Linked DNA regions of Cohaesibacter sp. ES.047. The protein of the gene in region 1 interacts with the protein of each later gene in a pairwise test. Links are inferred from orthologs where the notes say so. Each region holds a gene or a part of one and is shown in the gene's direction. Other genes may lie near its edges.

Region 1 (7,806 bases):
TCTATATTGATCGACTGACTTCCTTTGCCGAATACAAGGCCTTTCTCGTCCGCCGGGTTGCGCGTCTTTATCCGCTGCATCTTTTGACACTGGCCTGCTTCTGCCTTGTCTGGCTCGCTGTGGGGCTTGGCATCGTTAGTGCCAAGATGACCGAGAGCTACAGCTTTGTCAGCCTGATCGAGGAAGTGCTGATGATCAATGCATGGGGCTTCAGCGACACTTTGTCCTTCAACTATGTGTCCTGGTCCCTGTCGGCCGAGTGGTTCGCCTATCTCATGTTTCCGCTATTGGTCGTCATCTGGCAAAAGTGGCAGTTGGGCGGGCTGATCGGTCTGATGTTCGTGACCATTCTCGCCCTTGAAGGTCTGACGTGGATCGGCTTCATGCCCTTCCCCTCCTGGCTGGAGGCGACCACTTGGGGGGCTTATCGCGTCTTTGCAGATTTCGTGTTGGGGGCAACGATCTGTGTTCTGGCCCAGCGCCGCTATGTGCCGATGCGCAGTCAATGGTGGCCGTGGGCAGGATATGCCATGGCGGTCTTTGTTCTGCTGTCTGACCCTGAGTGGGGATATCTGTCCATGATCGCCATCGCGCTGGCTCTGTTTCTGGCCGCGCAGGTGGAAATCAATGCCCCCGAACGCACGGCTTATCTCAACCCCCTGATGCCGTTGTCAGCGGTGTCCTTCGGCATCTACATGTGGCATCCAGTCGTTGCCAGCGCCGTGATCGGCCTTGTCTGGCAACGTTGGCTACTGCCCGACTTCGGAACGCCCTTCTGGGTCATGGTCGCCATCACGGTGATCGGGTCGATGGTGGTCAGTCTGCTTTCGGCCTATTTCTTTGAAGCTCCGGTCCGGCGAGCCATTCTCAATTGGCAAGCTCGCCGAGAAGCGAGGCGCAAAGAACAGGACGCAGGGCTGTCAGCCGCCCGCGCCAAGCAGTTTGACTTGCGGGCTTAACCAGCGTCCACCCAATAGCGAATGAGCCAGGCCGCAATGGAAAAGCGACCCGGAATATGCGGTAGACCACAGCTGGAGTCCCGGCTCAACATTTCCCGAACCTGATCGCGTGTGAACCAGCCTGCGTTGGTCAACTCCGTCGGATCGATGGAAATCTCCGAGCTCAAAGCCTCGGCAAAGCAGCCGAGCATCAAGGACGAGGGAAAGGGCCATGGCTGGCTGGTGAGATACTGAACCGCACCAATCGCAATGCCTGCCTCTTCCTCTATCTCCCGCCGCACCGCATGCTCAAGGGTCTCGCCCTGCTCCATGTAGCCGGCAAGGGTCGAATACATCGGCGAGTCAAACCGCGTGTGATGGCCCAGAAGACACCGTTCGATGCCTGCCTCGTCGCGATGGATGGCGAGCATGATGACGACAGGATCCGTGCGGGGAAATTGAAACGACGAACAGCTCGGACAATCCCGCCGCGCACCGGAGAGGGCCACCTGTGTCAGGGCTCCGCATTTCGAGCAGTAGCGCTGCGTGTCGTGCCAATGGAGCAAGCTGGTTGCCTGCGCCACAGCGCCCACCTGATCCGGGGGCAAAAGAGCCTTGAGCCCCACGTCGCGCACGGTTCCAGCGCAATAACCAGCCTTCTCGTCAAGCGCCTGACCTGCCTCGCCCTTGAGGCGTGTTGCGAGCCTTGGGGCGTTATCCTCATCCGGATCGGTGCCAAGCAGGATGACGCTGTCCATGTCTCCCCCCAACCGTTCCACACTGGCCAAACAGAACAACGGATCAAGCCTGTCGTCACGCTGGCGCATCACGACTTGATCGCCATCGAACAGATAGAAGCGCGCACCCGGTGCTGCCATCATGCGTTCAAGAGTGGTTTCGTCCCGTGCTTCGGTGTCGCGATCAAGGCGGTTGTGCGCATATCCAAGACCTTCAAAGGTCGGCAGCGTGTGCGAAAAGGCAAAGAAGTCGTCATTGGAAAGGCTAGCCATTGGATCCGGACCATTCATTCTTTAATAGCGGGCTGTGAAAGCGGGGATCAACCCTGAGAACCGGGAGGAGAAAACAGGGCAGGGGGATGATATGGCTCTCTTTTACGCGCCCTTCAGCGTCTTATGCAAGGGATCTGTCTTTTGCAAACCGTCAGAGCAGCGCGGCTCTGAGCGTTTCGATCATTTTCTCCGCGTCCTGGTCAGAGTAGGGGCGGGCTGGCAATTTGCCCCAGATCGGGCCGGGCCATGCGCCGTCGCCTTCATTGCGAGCGATCACATGCACATGGAGCTGACGGACCTGATTGCCCAGTTGCGCCACATTGAGTTTGTCGCAGCCAGTGGCCTGTTGCAGCGCTTGGGATACCTGCCGAATCTCGTCCATGAGCAAGTGTTGCTCGCCACGGGCCAGATCAATCAGTTCCACAAGACTGCTTCGCTGGGGCACCATCAGCAGCCAGACGAAATTGGCATCGTTCATCAGCCGCACGCTACACAGCTCAAGCTCGGCCAGTGGCAGACTGTCGCCTTCGAGTTGGGGATCAAGTGTGAATTGGGCCATTGTGTCTCTCCAAGGTTCTGCGGCTTTTTCATCACGATTGCGCTCTGCCTCTTGCATTCGCTTGCAACAAATGACATATGAACCAGTGGAAGGTTGGCAATGGACGTTCCCCTCGCCAATCGGGTCAGGTCCGGAAGGAAGCAGCCCTAACGAGTTACAGAGCGGGTCATCTGTTCAGCCTTCCACTTTCTCCACAAAATCTGTTCGATCCGGTATCCTGCAAGACGGGCGCTTGATGCACCCTTTCCGCCCGGTGCCTTGCTGTCAACAGGCAGCATCTCACTGCGACAAGAAAGGTGACGTGTCGTTGTCTCCTCTGCTATGGATGGAGCTTACGGTCACAATGGTGAACAAGGACTTCTCGATGGACGGTCAGGATCTTCAATCCCACGCAGGATATCGTGTGCTGGCGCGCAAATATCGCCCGGCAGGCTTTGAAGACATGGTCGGCCAGACGCCGATGATTCGCACCCTGACCAATGCATTCGCCACTGGCAGGATTGCTCAGGCCTACATGTTGACCGGTGTGCGCGGCGTCGGCAAGACCACAACAGCTCGCATCCTCGCCCGCGCTCTCAATTATGAAATTCCCGGTGAGATCGACGAACCGACCATTAATATGGATCGCATCGGCACCCATTGTCAGGCCATCATGGAAGGCCGCCATGTCGACATCATGGAGATGGACGCGGCGTCCCACACATCGATCAACGACATTCGCGAGATCATCGAGGCGGCCCGCTACAAACCGGTGAGCGCCCGCTACAAGGTCTATATCATCGATGAGGTGCACATGCTCTCGACTGCCGCTTTCAATGGTCTGCTGAAGACCCTTGAAGAGCCGCCCGAGCATGTGAAGTTCATTTTCGCAACGACCGAAATCCGCAAGGTCCCCGTCACGGTCCTGTCGCGCTGTCAGCGCTTTGACTTGCGCCGCATTGATGCCGCTGACATGGCAGGCTACATGCGCAAGATCTGTGACAAGGAACAGGTCGATATCGAGGACGATGCGCTGCAGATGATCGCCCGCGCAGGCGAGGGATCGGTGCGCGATTCTCTGTCCCTTCTTGATCAGGCGATTTCCCACGGCGCGGGCAAGATTACCACCGAGACAACCCGCCAGATGCTGGGGCTCGCTGACCGGGCGCGGATCATTGATCTGTTTGAGGCCGTGATGAAAGGCGATATAGCCACCGCACTTGAGGAGTTGAAAGCGCAATATGACATCGGGGCCGATCCAGCGGTCGTGCTCTCGGATCTGGCCGATTTCGTTCATCTCGTCACCCGCCTGAAGCTCACGCCCGACGCCCAGTCGGATGCAGCGGCAACCGAAGCTGAAAAGAGCCGGGGCCGCGATTTTTCCGGTCAGCTGTCTGTTCGGGTGCTATCGCGTGCCTGGCAGATGATCCTCAAGGGGCTGTCGGAGGTGCAGACATCGCCGCGACCTCTGGCGTCGGCAGAAATGGTGCTGGTCCGCCTTGCCTATGTCGCGGACCTTCCCACCCCGGACGAGGCCCTGCGCCATCTGACCAATCGCGATTATCGCCCGCCGATGCCAACGGGCGCGGGCGCCGGTCCATCAGTGCCGCCTGACGCCACCACACCGCCTCCCGATGCCCAAAGCTCTGCGGTGGCAGACCCCCATGAGACGCCTTCAAGCAACAATGGCCCGACGGCCATGCGGGCAACAAGCGGGCGCTCCACACCGGTCTCGACGCCCGATCAGGCTCCCGCTGCGACCTTGGGACAGGCTGAGCCTGTCAAAACTGAAAAGGCAGACCTTCGGCTGGTCGCCAGCAACAGCGAAGCCGACGTCGCCAAACGAAAGCCGACCGGGGATGACGCGCAACCACGCGAATCCTCGCTCAGACCAGTCATCACCCGCTTTGAACAGATCGTCGCAATCGCCAAGAAGAATCGCGATATTGCGCTGCAATTGATACTGGAATCCGCCGTACGCCCGATCAGTATGGAGCAGGGCCGACTTGTCATCGCCTATGACGGCTTTGACAGCGAAGCCTTTCAGTCGAAGCTCTCTCGCAAGCTTGGTGACTGGACCGGCGAACGCTGGATCGTCGAACTTGCAGGTGAGGGCGGCGGCGCGACGATTTCCGAACGCAAGGAAGAACGGGAACGACAGGCCCGCGAAGAGGCCGATCAGCATCCGCTCGTCGAAGCTGTGCGCGACATGTTCCCCGGCTCCAAGATTGTTGATGTTCGCTTCCATCGCGATTTCGAGGAAGAATTCCTCGAAGTGGCCGCGGAAGAGCTCAACGAACAGGAAGACGATCTCCCCATCCTGCTTGCAGATGATGATGACTTCGGGATCGATGAGGATTTGTAGCTTGAACCGGAGCAATCCGGTCTCATATACAGTCCAGTCACAATCAATAGAGTAGCACAGACTGTCCGCTTCGGCTCACACTGGCCGGAAAAGACAGGATCAACAAGGGAAGCGATCATCATGGACATGATGAAGATGATGAAGAAGGCCAAGGAAATGCAGGCCAAAATGGCCGAGATGCAGGAACAGGTGGCCGAAATGGAAGCGACCGGCGTGGCCGGTGGAGACACGGTCAAGATCACCCTGTCTGGCAAGGGTGTGATGAAGACGCTCTCCATTGATCCGTCTTTGATCAATCCCGACGATGCTGAAATCCTTGAGGATCTCATTATCGCCGCGCACAACGACGCCAAGTCCAAGGTCGAAGCTGCGATGCAGGAAAAGATGCAGGATATGGCTGGCGAACTCGGCCTGCCAGCAGGCATGAACCTGCCGTTCTAGGCATCCCGCCCGATGCAAGCGAGTTGATCCGATGACCCTGTCCTCCCTGTTGCTTTATGCCGGGACGCTGTTTCTGGTTGCCAGTGTCCCCGGCCCGAGCATCACTGCACTGGTGGCCCGCGTTCTGAGCCGCGGCTCGCGCGACGTGCTGCCTTTCGTCGTTGCCATGTGGCTGGGGGAAGCGATCTGGCTATCGCTGGCCATCGGGGGACTTTCTATCGTGGCGTCGGCCTTTGCCTCGGTCTTTGTCGTCATCAAATGGCTTGGCTGCGCCTATCTGGTTTATCTGGCCTACACGATGTGGACCACCCGCCAAGATGATGAGACCGAGCAGGGCCTTCCAAACCGCTCGTCAGGTGTCGGCATGTTTCTGGCCGGGTTTGCGGTGACCATGGGCAACCCCAAGATCATGCTCTTTTACGCAGCGCTGCTGCCGACGTTGATCGATCTGGGGTCTGTGACGGCGATTGGCTGGTTCGAGCTGCTGATCACCATGGTGATCACGTTGGCAACGGTCGATCTGGGCTGGGTTTTCTTTGCCAGCAAGGCCCGTCGCCTGTTGCACAGCCCGCGCGCGGTGCGCATTGCCAATCGGGCAGGTGCCGTTGCCATGGCAGGTGCAGCTGCGGCGATTGTCAGCAAAACCTGAAGGGTTGGTCGCCCGCTAGGGGGACCGCAGCAAGAGGTGTGGAATGGCCAATCACATGGCAGGACCTGAAATTGAAAGCCTGATTAAGTTGCTGGCACGCCTGCCGGGGCTGGGGCCGAGATCCGCGCGCCGCGCGGCTCTGCATCTGATCAAGAACAAGGAGCAGCTTCTGGTGCCGCTGTCTGCCGCCATGGCGACCGCCGTGGAGAAGGTGCAGGTCTGTGAGACCTGCGGCAACATCGACAGCAAAAGCCCTTGCACTATCTGCACCGATACCCGGCGCGATCCCACCCTGTTGGTGGTCGTCGAGGATGTCTCGGATCTCTGGGCGCTTGAACGGGCGTCCGTGCTCAATGCCGCCTATCACGTGCTGGGCGGGACCCTGTCACCGCTTGATGGCATCGGTCCGGACGATCTCAATATTGCCGGGCTTCTGGCCCGCACTGCCAGTGGAGAAATCCGCGAGATCATTCTGGCGGTGAATGCCACAGTCGAAGGGCAGACCACGGCGCACTATCTCACCGACCAACTGCAAGCTCAGGCCAAAGAGATGAAACGCTCCGATCCCGCCTTTGAACCGGTCAGAATCTCACAGCTCGCCCATGGTGTGCCGATCGGCGGAGAACTCGATTATCTCGACGAGGGCACGCTTCTGCAGGCCATGCGCAGCCGCAAGGAATTCGGCTAGCCTGAGGCTTATAGGCTGAGACTTTCGGGGTTAGGCGAGCACCTTCAGCTTCTCGAAATGGTTCATGTCCACAAAGGAGCAGAAGGCAGGCGGTTCCAGCTCGATGACCGGAGCCGCTTCCTGTAGATCTTCGAGAATTTCCAGAAGGCCCTTGTGCCATTCCAGCATGGCTTCGTCTCTGAAGCGATCCATCTCATAGGCGAAGGTGATGTGGAACCTATAGCTGTCGTGATCCGGGTGCCGATAGCCGAAAATGTCAGCCAGTCGATCCCGCCAGACTTTCATTATTCTGCGGTCTGCATCCGTCAGCCCTTGAACCGTCAACCCGTTGGGCGTTGCGCCAATGACCTCGACCTTGAAGGGTCCCGGTGCGTCAAAGTCCTCAAGTTGCTTGAGATAATGCTCGGTCATCGCTTCGATGGGCGTATCAAGCGCCATATCTGCCGGCCAGTAGGGCCGCTTGCGGCGATATTCGATGATGCCCTGAAACAGGGTCATATGCAGGCTCGATTCCGCAGTATAGGCCAGCTTTTCCGATTCTGGCAGGGATTGCATGCGGGTGCGCGCATCAATCACCGCCTGCACCGCCATCGACCCATCGACCAGATGGCAGACGATGGTGTTGCCCGGTTCCTCAAGGAAACTGCCATCCCTGCTGTAGCGGGTACCCAGATGGCGCAAGGGCGTGGAATTGAGTGACTTCGAAAAGCCATGCAAATGCTGCGGAAGTGTCTGAAGCGTCATAAAAACCCAGTCTCATTGATGCGGTCAATGGCAAGGTCTATCCGATCGACACAACAGTTTGATGACCTTCGGGCAGCAGTGATCAAAAGAGCCTTACGTCTCGCCGTCAAACAGCGAGGCCATGCGGCGGCTGACTTCATCCTCGGGTCCGGCAATACCCACAGGGCGGGCGCGCGCCCGAGACCCTGTTTCCGGCGGCGTCTCTGGCTCTGATGGCGTGGTTTGCTCTTCGGCCTGTTTCTTTGCCAACTCTCTGGCCTGATCCTTGGCGATGGCTTCAAGCTCGGCTTCGCTGACGTCAATATCCTCGATTTTGCGACCGCGTTTGACGATCTTGCCCGTCGACGTCAGGATCTGATCGACATCTTTCTGGGTCTGGCCAAAATGGCTTTGCAGCTTGGATACCCGATCATCAAGGCGCATGACGTCTTCC
Region 2 (4,845 bases), 1.3 Mb from region 1 along the record:
ATCACCAAAAATGCAGGTTGAGCAGACCTATCAGCGGCACGAATTCCTCGGAGACCGTGTGCTGGCTGTTGTGGTTGCCGATATGTTGCTCAAGGCCTTCCCCAAGGCTGATGAAGGAGAACTTGCACGTCGTTTCAACGGGCTGGTGCGCAATGAAACATGCGCTGATGTTGCTCGGGAAATCGGCGTCGGGCCCTTTATCCGTCTCGGCGAAGGCGAGGCACAGGCCGGTGGTCGCAAAAAAGAAGCCATCCTGGGCGATGTCTGCGAAGCCATCATAGGTGCGGTCTATATAGATGGTGGCCTCGATGAAGCCAGCAAGATTGTGACCCGATATTGGGAAAAGCGGATGCTGGATTGGTCCGGACCGTTGCGCGATCCCAAAACCACCTTGCAGGAATGGGTTCAGGGCAACAAGTTGCCGCCACCCGTTTACAGCCTCATGGAACGAACCGGCCCAGATCATGCGCCAGAATTCACCCTCAAGGTCAAGGTACCATCCCTTGAACCGGCCGTGGGCAAGGGCTCGTCAAAGCGGATCGCAGAACAGGAAGCGGCCCGCTCGATGCTCATCAGAGAAGGACAGTGGAACGACGATCAAGCCTGATCCCGTTCCGATTACCTACCGCTTAGGACACATATGACAGATACATCCTCTCAAGACACACAGACACCCGATATGAAGACCCGTTGCGGCTATGTCGCCCTCATCGGCGCACCCAACGCGGGTAAGTCAACGCTGGTTAACAAGCTCGTTGGCTCCAAGGTGTCGATTGTGACGCACAAGGTGCAAACCACCCGATCCCTCATCCGCGGCATTGCGCTCAAGGATGATCGGCAGATGATCTTCGTCGACACGCCCGGCATCTTCGCACCCAAGCGTCGCTTGGAAACCGCCATGGTGAACACCGCCTGGGGTGGGGCCAAGGATGCTGACTGCATCGGCCTGATTGTTGATGCCCGCAAGGGCATAAACGAGCAGATCGAGAATATTCTCGAGCGCCTCGCAGACATCAAACTGCCAAAGGTCCTGATCCTCAACAAGATCGACCTGGTGAAGCGCGACAGCCTTCTGGCGTTGGCCTCAAGGTTGAATGAACAGGTCGAGTTTGAAGCAACTTTCATGGTGTCCGCTCTCAATGGCGATCACACCGATGATCTGCTCGACTATTTCGCCGACAAGATGCCCATTGGACCGTGGCTCTATCCCGAAGACATGATTTCAGATCTGCCCATGCGTCAGTTGGCCTCTGAAATCACCCGCGAAAAGGTCTTCATGCGCCTGCATCAGGAGCTGCCCTACGCCTCGACCGTTGAAACAGAGACGTGGGAGCAAAAAAAAGATGGCTCGGTCAAGATCGAACAGGTGATCTATGTCGAGCGCGACAATCAGAAGATGATTGTGCTGGGCAAGGGCGGCAAGTCGATCAAGGCCATTTCTACGGCCGCGCGCGAAGAGTTGTGCGAGCTTCTGGAGACCAAGGTCCATCTGTTCCTCTTCGTCAAGGTTCGTGAGCGCTGGGTCGATGATCCGGAACGCTACCGCGAAATGGGACTGGATTTCCCGCTTTAATCTGGCCCACAATCAGGCAATAAAGGGTGAGGCTGACCATAAATATGCCTCACCCAGAGCCTCTGCCGCACGCCATATGTGCGTGACCTGTTTCGCGGCTTTTCTTTCCCCTTAAATCAGTTCAATCTCTGAGCCATGGAATGGACAGACGACGCAATCATTCTGGGCACCAAGCGTCACGGCGAAACCTCGGTTTTGCTGGAGGTGATGACGCGCAGTCACGGCCGTCATATGGGGCTGGTGCGGGGAGGGCGCTCGAAGCGACTTCAGCCGGTTCTTCAGCCTGGCAATGGTCTTCGTGTTACGTGGCGCGCACGCCTTGAGAATCATATCGGCCAATTCACGGCAGAACTTGACACCTCACGAGCAGCGGCCCTGATGGCCAAACCGCTCGGGACATACGGCATGCAATTCCTTGCGGAACTCACGCGCCTGCTGCCTGAACGAGACCCGCACCCCTATCTCTTTAATGCTCTTAGCGTGATCGTTGATGAACTCAAAGAAGGCGATATCGCCGGCGAGCTCTTGGTGCGCTACGAACTTGCGCTGCTCACCGAACTCGGGTTTGGCTTGTCGCTGGATCGCTGCGCTGCCACGGGACAAACCGGGGATCTCATCTATGTTTCGCCAAAGTCGGGCAGGGCGGTTTCCGCTGAGGCAGGGCGGCCCTATCAGGACCGGATGCTGCCGCTCCCGGCATTTCTCAAAGGGCAAGCTTTGGGCAACCGGCTGACCTTTGCCGAACTGTCGGACGGTTTCCGCCTCAGTGCCTATTTCCTTGACAAGCATCTCTATCAGCCGAACGGGGCGACATCGCCTTCGATCCGGGCCAGCTTCATTGATGCCATCCGCCGGGATCTTGACCTCTCAGAGTGACCACATCTGATGGGGTGGCCGAAACCCTCTCAGAACGCACATATCGCATCTTGCCTGTTACGCCAAAATACTTAGGATGGTGGGCGTCCAAATTCGGGGTGTATGCTTTGTTCAAATATATGAAATCACGAAAATTATTCTTATCACTGTTTGTTGTGACCGCTACTGGTTTTTCTGTCTCCGAGGCGTCAGCGAACTCCAATTATGCAGACATCGCCAAAGCGACCTGCTCTGGCAAGCTCAGTGGTCTGAAAGAAATCCGGGAAGGGGCCTATGAGAGGAAATCGCCCAGCGCGATGCTCTGGCTTCGCTGGCTTTACATGAACAAGAAATGTGAAAGCACCTACACCGGCTCAAAGTCAAAGGCAAAAGAGCTGCTGTTGATGGCGGCTGATGCGGGAGATGCAGGCGCGGCACGAACCGTGGGACGGAATATGATCAGGGGCACCGGCGGATTTGATGCCAACATCAAACAGGGCAAGGAGTATCTCTTCGACTCAGCAGATGCAGGCGAAATCAATGCGGCTATCGATCTGGCTGAGGAATTTGCGTCCGGTGAATATCTCAAGCAGAATTTTAAGACCGCCCAAAATCTCGTTGACTGGGCAAAGCGTCGTGACCACTCAAACAATTTCCGCATCAGAGCGCTTGAGATGAAACTCAGCTTTCAGAGGTCAAAAGCAAACCCAAACAAGAACAAACCCAAGGTCGCCAAATCCAAGTCCGCCAAGACCCAATCTGCCAAACCTCAAAAGGCGAAAGCCAAGGCCGCTGACCAAGGGACCAAGGGAGAGCTTGTCTATTCCGGCATGCCTTTGCAGCTGGAATGCTGGCGCTATGTTGACCTCAAGTCGGCGATCACGGACAATCTGATGAAGGCGACGCGCCAAAACGAGCAGCGCACTGCAAAGCGCGATGCAGTCAAAGAGGGCAATGGCCTGCTCAAGGTACATAATTTCTACTATTTCGATGTTGTGACGCAAGATATGCTTGATCACAGCAAGCACAAAAAGAATGTTGGCGTGGCGGAGAAAATCAGTTTCTACAGCTCAAGAAAACCACCGAAATGCACCGCTACATCCACGATCTATGCAACGCGCAACGACATGCTTGGAACAATAAAGAAGCATTATGTGCGCGTCTGGCCTGCAAATGAGTTGAACTGGCGTCTGGTATCTGTTCCGTCGGGCACACTGTCGAAGCTGGCGAATTTGGGAATAGTCGTTCGCTAAGGCAACGCTTGATGTCATGGTGACTCGGAAATGGAAACGCTCGGGCTTTCAAGCATCAGGCGTTTTTCCGTGGCCCCAACGCCGCGGCAAGAAGTGGAACCACCGCAAGCAAAGCGATTGTTTGAGACTGCGTCGATCCTTTGGGGTAACTCGGGGTGAAACGAAGTCTTGCAATTGCACGAATCGGCCAATTTCGCTAATCAGAGGCCCACAGGAGACCGAAATTGGGAAACGATATCGTAAAGTCTGGGACACTCGAGAGCATCAACCTGCGCGAAGCGCTGGAAGAGCGCTATCTCGCCTATGCCCTGTCCACCATCACGCAGCGTGCCCTGCCGGATGTTCGCGACGGCATGAAGCCGGTACATCGACGCATCCTGTTTGCCATGCGGCAGCTCAAGATGGACCCAAACGGCGGCTTCAAGAAATCCGCACGTGTTGTCGGTGATGTGATCGGTAAATACCATCCGCACGGTGATACCGCCGTTTATGATGCCATGGTGCGCCTTGCGCAGAATTTCGCCTCGCGCTACCCCATGGTTGATGGTCAGGGCAACTTTGGTAACATCGATGGTGATAGCGCCGCCGCGATGCGTTACACCGAAGCCCGCATGACCGAAGTCGGCCGCCTTATGATGGAAGGCATCGATGAGGACGCTGTTGATTTTCGTGAGACCTATGATGGCGAAGACAGCGAGCCCATCGTCCTTCCGTCCAGTTTCCCCAATCTGTTGGCCAATGGTTCAAGTGGGATTGCTGTCGGCATGGCCACATCGATTCCGCCGCACAATGTGTCCGAGCTGTGCGAAGCCTCGCTGCATCTGATCAAATATCCCAACTGTTCCGATGAAAAGCTGCTCGAACTGGTCCCCGGACCGGATTTCCCGACCGGCGGCATTCTGGTGGAAGGCAGAGAGCAAATTCTCGATGCCTATCGGACAGGCAAAGGCGGGTTCCGGGTTCGCGCCAAATGGCACAAGGAAGAGATGGCTCGTGGCGCCTATCAGATTGTCGTCACCGAAATTCCCTATCAGGTTCAGAAATCGCGCCTTATCGAGCGGATCGCCGATCTGATCCAGAACCGCAAGTTACCGCTTCTGGTGGACGTGAGGGACGAATCCGCTGAAGACATTCGCGTGGTGCTGGAGCCAAAGAACCGCACGG

Evidence for each region.
Region 2: the proteins of recR (region 1) and recO interact in binary tests that used the Escherichia coli proteins (3 or more experiments, as listed by UniProt). The link is inferred for Cohaesibacter sp. ES.047 from one-to-one orthologs.

Annotation. Positions count from the first base shown.
Region 1 is NZ_LT907844.1:2,287,471-2,295,276, forward strand. The notes cover bases 5,049-7,806. They hold recR (recombination mediator RecR), read left to right. Parts: upstream 5,049-5,984; coding sequence 5,985-6,629; downstream 6,630-7,806. Other genes in these bases: CPH65_RS10455 (YbaB/EbfC family nucleoid-associated protein), read left to right, coding at 5,049-5,292; CPH65_RS10460 (LysE family translocator), read left to right, coding at 5,324-5,941; CPH65_RS10470 (DUF1868 domain-containing protein), read right to left, coding at 6,660-7,373; CPH65_RS10475 (DNA recombination protein RmuC), read right to left, coding at 7,467-7,806. In the rest of the region: CPH65_RS10430 (acyltransferase), read left to right, coding at 1-959; nudC (NAD(+) diphosphatase), read right to left, coding at 956-1,948; CPH65_RS10440 (HIT family protein), read right to left, coding at 2,100-2,507; CPH65_RS10450 (DNA polymerase III subunit gamma/tau), read left to right, coding at 2,872-4,851; more of CPH65_RS10455, read left to right, coding at 4,969-5,048. UniProt on the Escherichia coli protein: May play a role in DNA repair. It seems to be involved in an RecBC-independent recombinational process of DNA repair. It may act with RecF and RecO.
Region 2 is NZ_LT907844.1:3,641,636-3,646,480, forward strand. What follows is about bases 789-3,578. They hold recO (DNA repair protein RecO), read left to right. Parts: upstream 789-1,708; coding sequence 1,709-2,449; downstream 2,450-3,578. Other genes in these bases: era (GTPase Era), read left to right, coding at 789-1,573; CPH65_RS16665 (hypothetical protein), read left to right, coding at 2,605-3,578. Also shown: rnc (ribonuclease III), read left to right, coding at 1-607; more of era, read left to right, coding at 641-788; more of CPH65_RS16665, read left to right, coding at 3,579-3,681; parC (DNA topoisomerase IV subunit A), read left to right, coding at 3,906-4,845. UniProt on the Escherichia coli protein: Involved in DNA repair and RecF pathway recombination.